3 regions of the Sphingobium sp. TomMM7A genome follow, and region 3 is predicted to be linked to each of the others. Evidence: riboswitches for the same ligand, from Rfam matches in the RefSeq annotation. Region 3 holds a riboswitch; each other region holds the start of a gene.
The links. A riboswitch is a leader RNA that binds a small molecule or an ion and turns the genes downstream of it on or off. The one in region 3 is predicted to bind cobalamin.
Positions count from the first base shown of each region.

Region 1: another riboswitch for cobalamin. It lies ahead of ACZ5ZH_RS16930 (TonB-dependent receptor); the one in region 3 lies ahead of ACZ5ZH_RS14345 (DUF1636 domain-containing protein).
Region 2: another riboswitch for cobalamin. It lies ahead of ACZ5ZH_RS00505 (TonB-dependent receptor plug domain-containing protein); the one in region 3 lies ahead of ACZ5ZH_RS14345 (DUF1636 domain-containing protein).

Region 1 is NZ_AP027312.1:940,186-945,009, forward strand. It holds gene ACZ5ZH_RS16915 (malate synthase G) at 1-496, opposite strand, end outside; gene ACZ5ZH_RS16920 (LysR family transcriptional regulator) at 607-1,500, shown strand; gene ACZ5ZH_RS16925 (hypothetical protein) at 1,685-1,864, shown strand; cobalamin riboswitch at 2,211-2,457, shown strand; gene ACZ5ZH_RS16930 (TonB-dependent receptor) at 2,677-4,656, shown strand.
Region 2 is NZ_AP027311.1:96,099-100,922, reverse strand. It holds gene ACZ5ZH_RS00505 (TonB-dependent receptor plug domain-containing protein) at 1-1,750, opposite strand, end outside; cobalamin riboswitch at 1,922-2,146, opposite strand; gene mobA (molybdenum cofactor guanylyltransferase) at 2,208-2,744, shown strand; gene cobA (uroporphyrinogen-III C-methyltransferase) at 2,829-3,611, opposite strand; gene ACZ5ZH_RS00490 (molybdopterin-dependent oxidoreductase) at 3,598-4,824, opposite strand, start outside.
Region 3 is NZ_AP027312.1:333,941-338,764, forward strand. It holds gene fdhD (formate dehydrogenase accessory sulfurtransferase FdhD) at 102-884, shown strand; cobalamin riboswitch at 932-1,120, shown strand; gene ACZ5ZH_RS14345 (DUF1636 domain-containing protein) at 1,281-1,688, shown strand; gene cobT (nicotinate-nucleotide--dimethylbenzimidazole phosphoribosyltransferase) at 1,685-2,701, shown strand; gene ACZ5ZH_RS14355 (histidine phosphatase family protein) at 2,698-3,264, shown strand; gene ACZ5ZH_RS14360 (adenosylcobinamide-GDP ribazoletransferase) at 3,261-3,971, shown strand; gene ACZ5ZH_RS14365 (threonine-phosphate decarboxylase) at 3,968-4,824, shown strand, end outside.

The DNA.
Region 1 (4,824 bases), 390 kb from region 3:
TCACCTGTGCGCCGCGCGCCGGATCATAGCCCTTGCCCACCGCCGCGCCGGGGATCGCATCGGTCCCATACAGCGCATCATAAAGGCTGCCCCAACGCGCATTGGCCGCGTTCAACAGGAACCGCGCATTGAGGATAGGCACCACCAACTGCGGCCCCGCCAAGGTCGCCAGCTCTGCATCCACCCGACCCGACCCGATGGAAAAAGGCGCGGGTTCCGGCACCAGATAGCCGATCTGGGTCAGGAAAGCCCGATAAGCCTCCGCATCAAAGGGCTGCCCCGCTTGCTCGCCATGCCAGCTGTCGATCTGCGCCTGAATAGCATCGCGCTTTTCCAGCAGAGCCGCATTAAGCGGCGCAAACCGCGCGAAAATCGCAGCCGCGCCCTTCCAAAACGCCTCCGCCGCGATCCCCGTCCCCGGCAGGACTTCCCCATCGATAAAGCGCGCCAGCTCGGCGGCAACCATCAGGCCCGATTTCTCGATCATGCCGTCCATGGGCAACTCTCCATCCAAAATACTGTGACGAAAGCCTATAGACCCCTCTCCATCCTCGCACTAGACAACAAGAACTCAAAACATCTGTTCCTCATAGGAAAAGATCATCGATGGATCCCGATTATCTTCTCTTCGCCCGCGCGGTGGATGCAGGCAGCCTTTCGGCGGCAGGCCGCATATTGAACATCTCGCCCGCCATGATGTCGAAACGCATCTCCCGGCTGGAAGCGCGCCTCGGCGTCCGCCTCATCCATCGCACCACGCGCCGCCTTGCCCTGACGGAGGAAGGCGTCGGCCTGCACCGCGACCTTGTCGCCATCCTCGACGCCATCCAGCAGGCGGAGCAACGCGTCACCAGTCGGCATCGGAGCGCGTCCGGGCCGCTGCGCATTTCGGCTCCCACCTCCTTCGGCCGCCTGCATGTGGCGCCCCATGTTGGCCGCTTTCTGGACCTCCATCCGCGCGTCGATCTCGAACTCAACCTGTCCGACGCCTATGAAGACCTGCTCGCCGAGCGCATCGACGTGGCGATCCGTATCACCAGCGACATTCCTCTCCATCTGGAGGGACATCATCTCGCCACCAACCGCCGCATCCTCTGCGCCAGCCCCGCCTATCTTGCCGCGCATGGCATTCCGGACAAGATCGCCGACCTCCCCCGCCACCGCCTGCTCGCGGCCGATGGACAATTGCCATGGCGGCTGATGAATGGCCGCGCGCGCAAGCTGATCGATGGCCAAAGCCATGTCCGCACCAACAGCAGCGAAATCGTGCGCGAACTCGCCCTTACCGGGGTCGGGATCGCCTTGCGCTCGCTCTGGGACGTGGGCGACCTGATCGCGGAAGGCAGCCTCGTCCGCGTCCTCGATAGCTGGGAAGGCCCCGCTGACCTCGCCGTTCACGCCGTCCACCCCCGCGCCGCAGGCCGTCCCGCCGCCGTTGATGCCTTCATCGGCTTCCTGCGCGAAATCTTCCGCGATGCATCGTGGAACCGGGGCGGCTGATAGCATGAAGCCCCTTAGCGCCATCCGCTCAACTGCTTGAAAAGCGCAGAAATCCCTTCCTGAAATCATTTGCAAGCAGGCTGTCAAAAAACAGAAGCTTTCCGGAGTTAACCTGCGTAATGGCAGCGGGAAACAGGCCGATGTTATCGTTCGAGCCATAAGAAATTGAGAGAGGATAAGGGCCATGCGCCCCAATAACGCATCACATTTTTCCGCCTGCGCCGCCCAGGAAGCGCGGCAGGCCAGGGAAGCCCGCCTTCGCGGCGCAGACCAGGCCACCATCGCCCTCCACAATGAACGCGCCGTCCGCTACCAAGCCATGGCCCTACGCCTCCAGCGCGAGCGCGGCGCGACGCTGAACTAATCCATCAACGCCAAGCGGCTACGCCAGCGTCCCACCACGTACCGTCATGCCAGCGAAAGCTGGCATCTCAGGCGACCACGCGCCTCCTAGCAAGGGGATCCCAGCTTCCGCTGGGATGACAAACGGAAAAATGAGGGACACGCCCATTCCCTCTCCCCTTCAGGGGAGAGGGTGCCGAGCGTAGCGAAGGCGGGAGAGGGGAACGCAAAGCACGACCGCCGCTCCCCTCTCCCCAACCCTCTCCCCTGAAGGGGAGAGGGAGCAAGTTACCTCACCCCACCCCCCTACCCACCCCCCTTGCCCAACCCCCACACCTCCGCTATCGCCCCGTCACCCAGGCAACCCCTGGGAAAATGATCGCGCCGGTGCCTCGAAAGAGGCTTAAAAGGGAACATGGTAAAGGAGGCATCCGCCTCCCCAAGCCAAGGCTGTCCCTGCAACTGTAAGCGGCGAGCGCGATGCACATCGCCCCACCTCCTAGGCGGGATGGGGCAAGTCACTGAGCCGGACGCTAAATCCTGCGAGGCCCGGGAAGGCCGTGCATCAAGCGATGACCCGCGAGCCAGGAGACCTGCCAGCGTCTGGTCGCTCTTGCCTTGGTCCAGGGGATGGCCGCGGCACGGTAGTTTCCGTCTGAGCGACGAACGAGCGGCGAGAGGCCGCTTCGGTGACGCTGGCGGTCGCCTTGGGGGCGTCCGGCCGTCGGCGCGCGCCGGTCGCCGTCTGGCGGCAGGTCTCTCGCCGAGTGTCGCCAGACGCCCGGAGTGCATCAAGTGAAACTACCCAATCAACTCCACCGCGCTGCCTGCGCGCTGACCGCCACGCTCCTCCCATTCCCCGCCTTCGCTGCCGATGCGAATGACGCGGGCGAGGATGCGAACACCATCGTCGTCTTCGGCCGGGGAGAGGACAAGATCGGCACCGCTCATGCGGCAAGCGAGGGCAGCGTCGGCGGCGCGGACCTTCTCGTCCGCCCGCTGCTGCGCGTCGCCGAACTGCTCGAAGCGGTGCCCGGCATGGTCGCGGCCCAACATTCGGGCAGCGGCAAGGCCAATCAGTATTTCCTGCGCGGCTTCAATCTCGACCATGGGTCGGACTTCACCACCTATATCGACGGCGTTCAGATGAACTTCCGCAGCCACGGCCATGGCCAAGGCTATCTCGACTTGAACGGCCTCATCCCCGAAATCATCGCGAGAGAGGATTTTCGCAAAGGCCCCTATCGCGCCGATGGCGGCGACTTCGCACTCGCGGGCGCGGCCTATATGACCACGATCGATGGCTATGACCGTCCATGGGGCGCGGCGGAGGGCGGCTCCTTCGGCTGGCGCAGACTGGCGGTGGGCGGCACGGTAAAGGCAGGCGCAGGCAATCTCACCCTCGTCGCCCAGGCCAAGGCTTATGACGGCCCGTGGCAGGAGGCCGAACATCTGCGCCACTATGCAGGTTTCGCCAAATATACGCTTCCCGCCGGGGCCGGTAAGATCGACGCCACGCTCCACGCCTATCGCGCGACATGGCGCCCGACCGAGCAGATACCCGAACGGATCATCGGCACGCCGCTCTGCCCCGATGTCTTCTGTTCGCCCGATCCGTCCGCGCGCGGCGAAACGACGCGCATCATCGGCAATATCGCTACCCTCCAGCCGACATGGCGCGCCAATCTCTACGCGCAATTCTATGACTGGACGATGTTCTCCAACCCCACCTACACCGATCCCGACGGCACCAGCGCGCAAATCGAGCAGTTCGATCGACGCTGGGTACTGGGCTTCACCGGCGAAAAGCGCTGGGACATCGCCTCCGCTCTGCAACTGAAGCTCGGCACGGAAAATCGCTATGACGCGATCGGCAATGTCGGCGTCAATCGCACGTCGAACCGCACCTCCCTATCCTCGCTCGGCCGCTATCGCGTAAAGCAGGGTTCAGCCGCGCTCTATGGCGAAGCCACCGTCACGCCGCTGCCGGGCTTGCGAGTCACTGGCGGCCTGCGCGGCGACTATTATCATTACGACGTCCGCGCCCGCGACGCCGTCGCCGCTGCGCTGGGCGAAGGCAGCGGATCGGACACGCTCGTCTCTCCCAAGGCATCTGCGGCCTGGGCAATCACGCCGCATGTCGAACTTTATGCCAATTGGGGCCGGGGCTTTCATTCCAACGATGCGCGCGGCGCGGTCAATGTCGACACGCCTGTCCCGATGCTCGTGCGCGGCACGGGCAAGGAATTGGGCGGCCGCCTGCAACTACCCGGCTTCACCTTCACCGCAACCTATTGGTGGCTGAACGTCGGGAGCGAGTTGCGCTTCATCGGCGACTCCAACGCGGTCGAACCCAGCGGAGCCAGCCGCCGCCACGGCTATGAGCTTGTCGCCTTCTGGCGCCCGCTCCCCTGGCTCGCCTTCGACGGCAATTACACCGCCAGCCACAGCCGCTATACCAATGGCGACCATATCCCTAACGCCTTCAAAAACGCCGCGTCCGCTGGCGCAGCCATCGTGCTTGACCCATGGGAAGCCAGCATCCGCGTCCGTCACCTTGGCCCCTCGCCGCTGATCGAGGACAATAGCGTGCGCGATTCCGGTAGCACGGTCGTCAACGCGCGCGCCGCCTGGAAGGGGAAGCGGGTGCAAGTCTATGCCGAACTGCTCAACATCCTTGGCAGCGGGGACAAGGACATCGCTTATTATTACGAGTCCTACCTTCCCGCCGCAGATGCGGAGCCTGTCGAAGGGAGGCTAAGCCGCGTGGTCGAACCGCGAACGGTGAGAGGCGGCATCAAGTTCAGCTTCTAATGCTGGGGAAGGCCGCATCTACAAAGACCCTGCGGCCTTCCCAATCAATGGCTTACATAATGAACGGCGATGTTCATAAAGTAAAAGTGGATAGGGCAACGGTCAAACTACAATAGAATACATGTTAAATACCCGTGGAAATTTTGAGACGTAGTTGACCTCTTTTCG
Region 2 (4,824 bases), on a different replicon from region 3:
TGTCGATGCGGCCGTAAATCTCCAGATGCTCGTTGATCGGCAGCGAAGCGCGCAGGTCCAGCCGCGCATAGCCATCGATCCGCTGGGTGGCGGATGCATTATTATAGCTGTCGCTGGCCATCAGCAGCGTCGCTCCGGCCGACAGTCCGAACTGCCAGCGATAGTCGGCAGCGAGGCTGACAACATTCGTCGGACGGCGCGGGAGGCGAGCGCCCGTGTCGCGGTTCCGCGCATCGACATAGCTATAGGAAGCCGTGACAGTCAGCGCTTCGACAGGCTTCAACGTCAGCATAGCCTCCACGCCCTTTGCGCGCGTGCGGCCGAGATTGAAATATTGCGACGTGCCGAAGTCGAAATCGATCTGGCCGTCGATGGTGCGGCGAAACGCGGTGACCGAGATCGTGGCCTGATCGCCGCCAAGCTGCTGGTCGATGCCGACATCATAGCTTTTCGACCGCTCCGGATCGAGGGCGGCATTGCCATAGGTGGGATCGTAAAGCTGATAGAGCGATGGCGCGCGGAACCCCTCACCATAGCTTGCGCGAATATTGGTGAGGCCATGGTTGGGCGAATAGTTGGCGTTGGCGCCGAAGGTGGTCGCTCCGCCGAACTGGCTGTGATCGTCATGACGCACGCCGCCGGTCAGGGCCAGACCGGCGAAGGGCTTGACCACGGCCAGGGCATGGACGCTGTCGATATTCGCGCCGGCATTGCTGTAGACATTCTGGCCTGCGAAGGAATCGAAGAAGAACGAGTCATATTCCGGCCGTTCATGTTCATATCCCAGCAGCAGCTTGGCCCTGTCGATGGGTTGGAAGACGGCCTGATATTCGAACCGCAACGTCTTTCCGGTAAAGCCGGAAGGCCCAAAGGGCGACTCATAGCTGCGCTCTGCACGGAACCAGGTGACCGCCGCCCGCTGCGTCAATTTGCCGTCGAAAGAGGCAAGGTTCAGCCCTGCATAGCCGATATATTGGTCAAGCTTGCTGCTGTCGGTCGTGTCGGCTGGCGCGCCGAAGAAGATGTCGGTGTCGAGGTCCGCATGGATATAATAGCCGCGCAGGTCGAGGCTGAGATTGTCGGTGAAGGCGAGCTTCAGCTTTGCGTTGGTGGCGATGTTCTCATAGCCGTCCTTCTCCGTGCCGCCTTTGGCTGCGGAAATGCCATCGGTACGGAAATACGCGACGCCCGCGCTGCCAGAGGCGATGCCTGTGCTGCCCGAAATGTCGGCCTTTGCGTTCAGCGTATCGGCATAACCATAATCCACCGAGGCGCTGCCGCCAAAGCGTTCGCCGGGTTCCTCCGACATGATGTTGACGACGCCGCCGATCGCCTGGCTGCCATAGACGACGGAGTTGGAGCCGCGCAGCACTTCGATGCGGCGGATGTTGCCGGTCAGCAGGTTGCCGAAGTCATAGGCATCACCGATGACGCTTGGGTCATTGATCTTGACGCCGTCGAGCAGCACCAGCGTCTGCGTCGTTTCCGCGCCTCGGATCGAAATGCCGGTGACGCCGCCCACGGCGTCAGCGCGGTTGAAGCGGACGCCCGGCGTGGTGATCAGCAAATCGACGACGCTGACATTCTGGCGCGTTTCGATCGTCTTTTCATCGATCACGGTCACCGCCTGCCCGACTTCATCGGTGGGTTGCTCAATGCCGAGCGCGGTGACGATGATCTCGCCCGAATCTTCGGCGAGAGCGGGGGTGGCGGCCAGCAGCGCCAGCAGTGAAATTCCGGTCCTGATCATATTTCTGTCTTCCCTGAGCGCCATGCGACATGAGCCCAGGGCCTGCCGCATGAGCGGCCGGTGCGCGGGAAGAAGAGACGCCAGCCCCGTCACGCGCACCGATGCGGCCCTGCGCCGCTTCGTCGCTCAGACGGAAAACACCGTGCCCGGACCTATCCCTGGACCCAAGGCAAGAGCGACCATGCGCCGGTAGGTTTCCTGGCTCGCGGGTCGTCGCGGTGATGCACGCCTTCCCGGACTTTTGGTCCAGTGGCCGGTCCCCCTCGCCTTCCCCTTTGAAGGCATGCGGGTTTCCCTGTGCATCGCGCTCGCCGCTTACAGTTGCAGGGACAGCCGCGGAGTTGGACGGTGATCCCGTCCGCACCGCATTCCCTTTCCGGCGCGATCTTTCGTGAACAGTTGCCCGCTCACGCCGCGCGCCATAGGGGAAGTTGAGGGTTCTGCCAAGGAGTGGATAATGCGATTGCTGGGTGCGGTGCTGGCTGGGGGACGATCCACCCGGTTCGGAAGCGACAAGGCTCTCGCGCTGATGCCGGACGGGCGCACGCTGATCGACCATGCTGTGGCGGCGATCGCGCCGCATGTGGAGGCAGTGGTGGTCTGCGGGCGGAGCGTCGAGGGGCTGACGGGGCTAGCGGATCGGCCAGCGGCGGACATGGGGCCGCTGGGCGGGCTGAACGCGGCGCTGCATTATGCGCGCAGTCAAGGTTACGATGCGGTGCTGACGACGGGGTGCGACATGCCCGTTTATCCGGCGGCTCTGGTGGAGGCGCTTGTGGGTGACAGTGGGGCGGTGCTGAAGGGGCAGCAACTGGCGGGGTTCTGGCCTGCCGGGCTTGCGGATGAAATGGATGCTCATCTGGGTGAGGAGAATAACCGCTCGATCTTCGGGTGGATCGAGCGGGTGGGCGCGCGGGTGGTGGAGCGGCCGGAACTGCTGCTGCCGAATATCAATCGGCCGGAGGATCTGGCGCGCTGGCGCGAGCCAAGCTGAGCTTGCCGAAGCCCCCTCCCTTCCTTCCAACTAAGTTCGGGGGCGTTCGGCAAGCTCAGGGCAAAAGTTGCGCAGAGCCGGTCTTCAAAGCTGAAGAGCGACGCTGGCTGCAACCCCTACAGGCATGGACGTGCCCGCCACCGCTTCGCCGATCAGCAGCAGGGTCGGGTCTTCGTCGCTGATCGTGGCGACCAGGAAGGCAAGCGCGGACAGCTTGCCGCGGATCAGGCGTTCGGTGGGGAGCGAGACGTTGACCGCCACCATCACCGGCGTTTCGGGATCGCGGCCTGCGGCGATCAGCTGGCGGCTGATCTCTCCGGCGGCGGCGCGGCCCATATAGATGCCAAGCGTGCCGCCGGGACGGGCGAGCGCCTCCCAGTCGAGCTTGAGCGGTTCACTGGCTTTGAGATGCGCGGTCACCAGCGTCAGGCCGCGCGCCTTGCCGCGCAGGGTGAGCGAGGCGCTGCCGCTTGCGGCAGCAGCGCTTGCCGTGGTGATGCCGGGGCAGATATGGAAGCGGATGCCGTCGGCGGCGAGATGCTCCATCTCTTCGGATGAGCGGCCGAATACCGAGGGATCGCCCCCCTTGAGGCGCACGACGCGCTTGCCTGCTTTGGCGGCGGCGAGGAGCAGGTCGTTGATGCTTTCCTGCGCCTTTGAATGGCGGCCGGAACGCTTGCCGACGCTGATCCGCTCGACGCCCTGCGGGATGAGGTCAAGTACGCCGGGGCCGACGAGGGCGTCGTAGAAGACGATCTCCGCGGCGGCGATCAGCTTTTCGGCCTTGCGGGTGAGGAGGTCCGGGTCGCCGGGGCCTGCGCCGACCAGCCAGACTTCACCGGGAGCGATCAATTCATTCGGCTGCATGAAGGGCCTCCTGCGGAATTTGGGCGAGGATGTTGGCGAGCGCGGGACGGCAGGACCCGCAATTGGTGCCCGCGCCGATCGCCTTGCCGATGGCGGGAACGTCGACCAGGCTCTGGTCGCGGATGGCGGCGACGATCTGGTTGAGGCCGATGTCGAAGCAGACGCAGATGGTCGGCCCTTTGTCAGGCTGGTTGCCGGGACCGCGCGCGGCGAGGACGGATGCGCCCACCTCTTCCGCCTCAAGCTGGCCGATGAGCCAGTCGCGCGAGGGGAGCAGGCCGGTGCGGGTGACGAAGAGGACGGCTGCCAGCTTGCCTTCGCGGATGATGGCGATGCGGCGGGTGCCGCGCGTCATGTCGACCGCTTCGACGCGGTCGCCTTTGGGCAGGCAGGCTTCAAGACGCACGGGGTCGCCATTGCCTGCGACTTCGTAGAGCGCGCCATCCGGAACGGTGACCTTCGTGGCCCAGAGGCAGGGGATTTTGGCAGGCTGCTCGCCGCGCAGGATGAGGAAGCCCTTCCACTCCGTCGCGACCTTTTCGATGCTGGCGGGCGTCGATTTGAAGCCGGGCTGGCCCGAATGAGGATCGACCAATGGCCGGGGCAGCAGGCCGGTACGGCCGCCGGTGGAGATTTGGTCGGTCCAGTGGATCGGCGTGAAGATTTCACCCACACGCTGGCCTTCGCTGAAAGCCACGCGGAAGATGCTGTTGCCCTGTGCGGTCTGGACGCGGGCGAGGTCGCCGTCGCAAATGCCCAGTTCCTGCGCGTCCTGCGGGTGGATTTCGACCAGCGGCTCCTCGCGATGGCGGGCGAGCTTGGCTGAGAGACCGGTGCGCGTCATCGTGTGCCACTGGTCGCGGTAACGGCCGGTGTTGAGCGTCATGGGCCACTGCTTGAGCGGCTCCTGAAGGTCCATCTGCTTGGTGAGGACCAGCCGCGCCTTGCCATCGGGGGTGGAGAAGCGGCCATCGGCAAAGGGCTTGTCGCCACCCCAGCGGAAGGGCTCCATCGCTTCATAGGCGTCGTTGCCGATGGTGGCCTGGGCACGGAGGTTGAGCAGGCGCTGGCCGTCATTCTGATAGGCGGTCAGGCGGGCATGTTCGCGCCAGATGTCGGCGGGCCGGTCATAGGCGAAGGCGTTTCGAAAGCCCATGCGGCGGGCAACTTCCTTGACGATCCACCAGTCGGGTTTGGCGTCGCCGGGGAGCGC
Region 3 (4,824 bases):
AGATGGCTTGGCCGCCAAAGGGAAGCGGCAGTTGCATGACCGCGTCCATTTGCCTCCCACACCATATTGCCGGGCGCACATTGCCCGCCTAGACCGGCCTTATGACTTCGCCTTTTTCCTTTACCCGCATCACGCCCGACGGCGAGGCGTCGCCCGTGACGCGCGAGTTGGCGGAGGAAGTGCCCGTCGCGATCGAGTTCAACGGCGTTGGCTATGCCGTGTTGATGGCGACGCCGACCAATGTTGCGGAACTGGTGCAGGGGTTCGCGCTGGCCGAGCGGCTGGTCATCCCATCCGACGCGCCGCTCGACGTCGATGTCCATGCTACGGAGCAGGGCTTGGTCGCACGGGCTACGCTGCCGGAAGACCGCGTCGAGGGGCTGCTGGGCCGGGTCCGTCATCGCGTCTCCGATTCTTCCTGTGGTCTGTGCGGCGTTGAAAATCTGGAGCAGGCGATGCGGCCCTTGCCTGTCGTGACCGCCCGATCGAAAGCGAGCCGGGAAGCGATCTTCGGCGCGCTGCACGATCTTGCCGCGCATCAGCCGCTCAACCGGCAAACCGGCGCGGTCCATGTTGCTGCGCTGGCCGGGGCGGATGGTGCGATCCGCCTCGCCTATGAGGATGTGGGCCGCCACAATGCCTTCGACAAGCTGATCGGGGCCATGCGGCGGCGGCAAATGTCCTGGGATGGCGGCTTCGCGCTGCTGTCTTCCCGCTGTTCCTTTGAGCTGGTGGAAAAGGCGGCGCTCGCCAATTGCCCGCTGCTCGTCACCATCTCCGCCCCGACCCGTCTCGCAGCCGAGCGTGCGGCCAGCGCCGGATTGCCGATCGTCGTGCTTGCCCGGCCCGATGCCGTGCTCGCGGCGGGCGACCTGCCCGACTGACGAAGCGCCGCTCCATCTACCGCTTGCGGAGGCGCCGTTGCCTCTTTATCAGCAGCCCCGCGACAGGTTCCCCTCGGGGATCAAAAGGGAAGTCGGGTGTAATGCCCGCGCTGCCCCTGCAACTGTAAGCGGTGAGTGGACCGGCCACGCAGCCATTGGAGGAACTTTCCCCCGAGAAGGCGGCCGGTGCGCAGCGACCCGTGAGCCAGGAGACCTGCCTGCCGCAGTCGTTCTTCGACCGGACAGGGTGTGCCGGACGAACGGGGTTCCCCTCGCGGACGACAGCCACCGCCTTGCTCGCCATACGGCCGGGCAGGGCTGTTTGCGGTTCGATTTTGCGGGGAGGACCATGATGACGGTCTTTCATGTTCACATGGTTATGGAAGCGCGCCGTTGATGTTGTGCGCGGTCGAAAATAGAGCTTCGGTGGTGGTCTGCTCGACCTGCCGCCTGTCCGCCGATCAGCGGGAAGATGGAGCAGGACGACGCGGCGGCGCGCTGCTGGTTGAGGCCATGCGCGATCTTCAGGCGGCCGAGCCTGCCTATGAAGCGGTTGCCGTGCAGGACATGCCATGCCTCTTCGCCTGCCAGCGTCATTGCACCGTCCATGTGCGTGGTCCCGGCAAGGTCGGCTATGTGCTGGGCGATTTTACCCCGGACGCAGAGGCCGCCCGCGCGATCCTCGATTACGCCCTGCGCCACGCCGCCAGCGAAGAAGGCGTCGTGCGCTACGCCGAATGGCCGCAGGGGGTGAAGGGCCATTTCATCGTCCGTACGCCGCCCGAAGGCTTTGTTTGCACATGATCCGCTTTCAGGATCGCGCTGCTTTTCAGGCCGCGCTCGCCAATCTCCCCGAACCTCATGCGGCGGCGATCGAAGCCGCAGCGGCGCGGCAGGCATCTTTGACGAAACCCGCCGGATCGCTCGGCCGGCTGGAGGAGATCGCCCTCTTCATGGCAGGCTGGCAAGGTCGCGAACGCCCGCGCGCCGATCGCATCCGCGCCGCCATCTTCGCGGGCAATCATGGCGTCGCCGCGCGTGGCGTCAGTGCCTTCCCGCCTTCCGTCACCGCGCAGATGGTCGCGAACTTCCAGACGGGCGGCGCGGCGATCAACGCGCTTGCGGGCGCCTGCCGAGCCGAGCTGGTCATTGTCCCGCTCGCCCTCGACAATCCCACCGCCGACATATGCGAAGCCTCCGCGATGACGGAAGCGGAGTGCCTCGACGCCCTGAACGCGGGCGCCGCCGCCGTCGTGCAAGATTGCGACCTGTTCTTCGCAGGTGAAATGGGCATCGCCAACACCACTTCTGCCGCCGCACTGTGCCTTGAATCCTTTGATGGCGAGGCGCAGGACTGGACGGGGAGGGGCACCGGCATCGACGCAGCCGCCCTCACTCGCAAGACGCAGGCCGTCCAGATCGCGCATACGCTGCACGGTCCCCATTGCACCGACGCCTTCGAAACCCTCCGCCGTCTCGGCGGGCGAGAGATCGCGGCGATGGCAGGCGCCATCCTCGCCGCGCGCATGATGCGCGTGCCGGTGCTGCTCGACGGCTTTATCTGCGGCGCGGCCATCGCCCCTCTGGCGCACGACAATCCCGCCATCACCGCCCACTGCCTCGCCGCCCACTGCTCCGCCGAAGCAGGCCATGCCCGGCTGCTCGAAAAGCTCGGCCTGAACCCCTTGCTTCACCTCGACATGCGCCTCGGCGAAGGCAGCGGCGCAGCCGTCGCGGCGCAACTCATCCGCTCGGCCCTCGCCGCGCACGACCAGATGGCAACCTTCGCCGAAGCCGCCGTGGCTAACGCGCTATGAGCCCGCTCACGCTCCACCTGATGCGCCACGCAGCGCCACAAACGCCCGGCCTCCTGCTCGGTCACATGGATATGCCCCCCGACCCGGCCGCCATGCAGCTATGCATCGAACGATCCCGCGCGCTTGTATTCGACCGCTTGATCAGCTCCGACCTCAATCGCGCCCACGCTCCGGCCGCCCTGATCGCAACCAACAGGCAAGTGCCGCACGACGTCGACGCGCGCTGGCGGGAGCTGCACTTCGGCGCGTGGGAAGGCACCGATCCCGCAACTCTCCCTACCGAGGAAATTGGTCGCTTCTGGTCATCCCCGGAAGACCATCCTCCGCCGGGAGGGGAAGGCTGGTCCAGCCTTTGCCTGCGCGTAAAGGCGGCACTTGGCGAAATCGACCGACCCTCGCTGGTCCTCACCCATGCCGGTGCGATCCGTGGCGCGCTGACTACCCTGTGCGGCTTCACTTACCAGCAGGCCTGGGCAATCGACCTTCCCTATGGCGCCTTGCTCAGCCTGCGTATCTGGCCGGGAGACAATCCCAGCGCGCAGATCACCGGGCTTGTAACATGACCCGCCTCATCCTCGCGCTGCAACTCATGACCCGCCTGCCGTTCCCGCAAGTGCGGGCGGAGGAGGAGGACTTCGCCGCCGCGATCCGCTGGTTTCCCGCGACCGGCATCATCGTCGGCCTTGCCGTCGCCGCCGCCATGACGATCGGCCTGATCGTCGATCCCTGGATGGCCGCCTTGCTCGGCCTGATCGCCTGGGTCGCCATCACCGGGGCGCTTCATCTCGACGGTCTTGGCGACATCGCTGACGGGGTAGGGGCAGCCCATGGCGACCCGGCAAAGCTGTCCGCCGTTCTTGCCGACCCGCATATCGGGAGCTTCGGCGTCGTCGCGATCGTCCTGCAACTGCTGGCGAAGCTCGTCCTGCTGCGTCTCTGCGCGGAACATGTCGCGCCGATCGCCATCATCGCCGTGCCCTTCGTCGCGCGGATCGGCCCGCTGGCATGGACCCTCTGGCTCCCGCCGCTCCATGAGGGCTTGGCCAGCCGCTTCCGTGAAAGCATCAGCCCGGCGCATCTGCTCGGCTGGACGATGCTGGCCCTAGCTTTCTGCCTGATCATTCCCGCCCTCCTGTCCGCCGCTATCCTCGTCCCGCTTTGGGGATGGTGGCTGCGTAGCCGGATCGGCGGCATTTCTGGCGATGGTCATGGTGCCGGGATCGAACTCATCGAAAGCGGCCTGCTAGCCGCACTGGTGCTGGCACGATGAGTGGTATCTTCCATTGGCATGGTGGTCGTCTGGCTGCGGCGCGTCAGCATTATGAGACGCGCCTTCCCTGGATTGATCTTTCCACCGGCATAAATCCGCTCGCCTGGCCCGGCACCGCCACGATCAACCCGGACTGGCAATCCCTCCCCGATCCCGCGGCACTTGCCGATCTCGAACAGGCTGCCGCCACATATTTCGGCGTGTCCCCCGATCACATCTGCGCACTGCCGGGCAGCGAAACCGGCCTGCGCCTGCTTGGCCACCTGATCGATACGCCCGCCTGCCATATCCTGCCGTCTTACCGCACCCATGCGCAGGTTTTCCCGAATTCGCGCCCGTTGCAGCGACCCGAAGACGCGCCACCGGGCACCGCGCTCCTGCTCGCCAATCCTAACAATCCCGATGGCCGCCTCTATACGCAGGCGCAAATGCAGCAGCTTCTAACTCAACAGGAAAGGGAAGGCGGCTGGCTGGTCGTCGATGAGGCCTTTGCTGACTGCCTGCCCGGCGCCAGCATGGCGGTCGAAGTCGCGGATTCCCGCCGCCTGCTCATCTTCCGTTCCTTCGGCAAATTCTTCGGGCTCGCTGGTGTCCGCCTCGGCTTCCTCCTCGGCCCGGCCTCCATCATTGCCGCCTGCCGCAGGCTGCTGGGAGACTGGCCCCTTTCCGCAGCCGCGATCGACTTTGGCCGCGCCGCCTGTCGAGACCAGCGCTGGATTGACGAGACGATCGCGACCCTCCCCGCCCGCGCCGCCAGCCTCGATGCGCTACTTATCCGCCACGGCTTCATCCCGCGCGGCGATTGCCCGCTATTCCGCCTGATCGACACGCCGAACGCCGCCGCCCTGTTCGA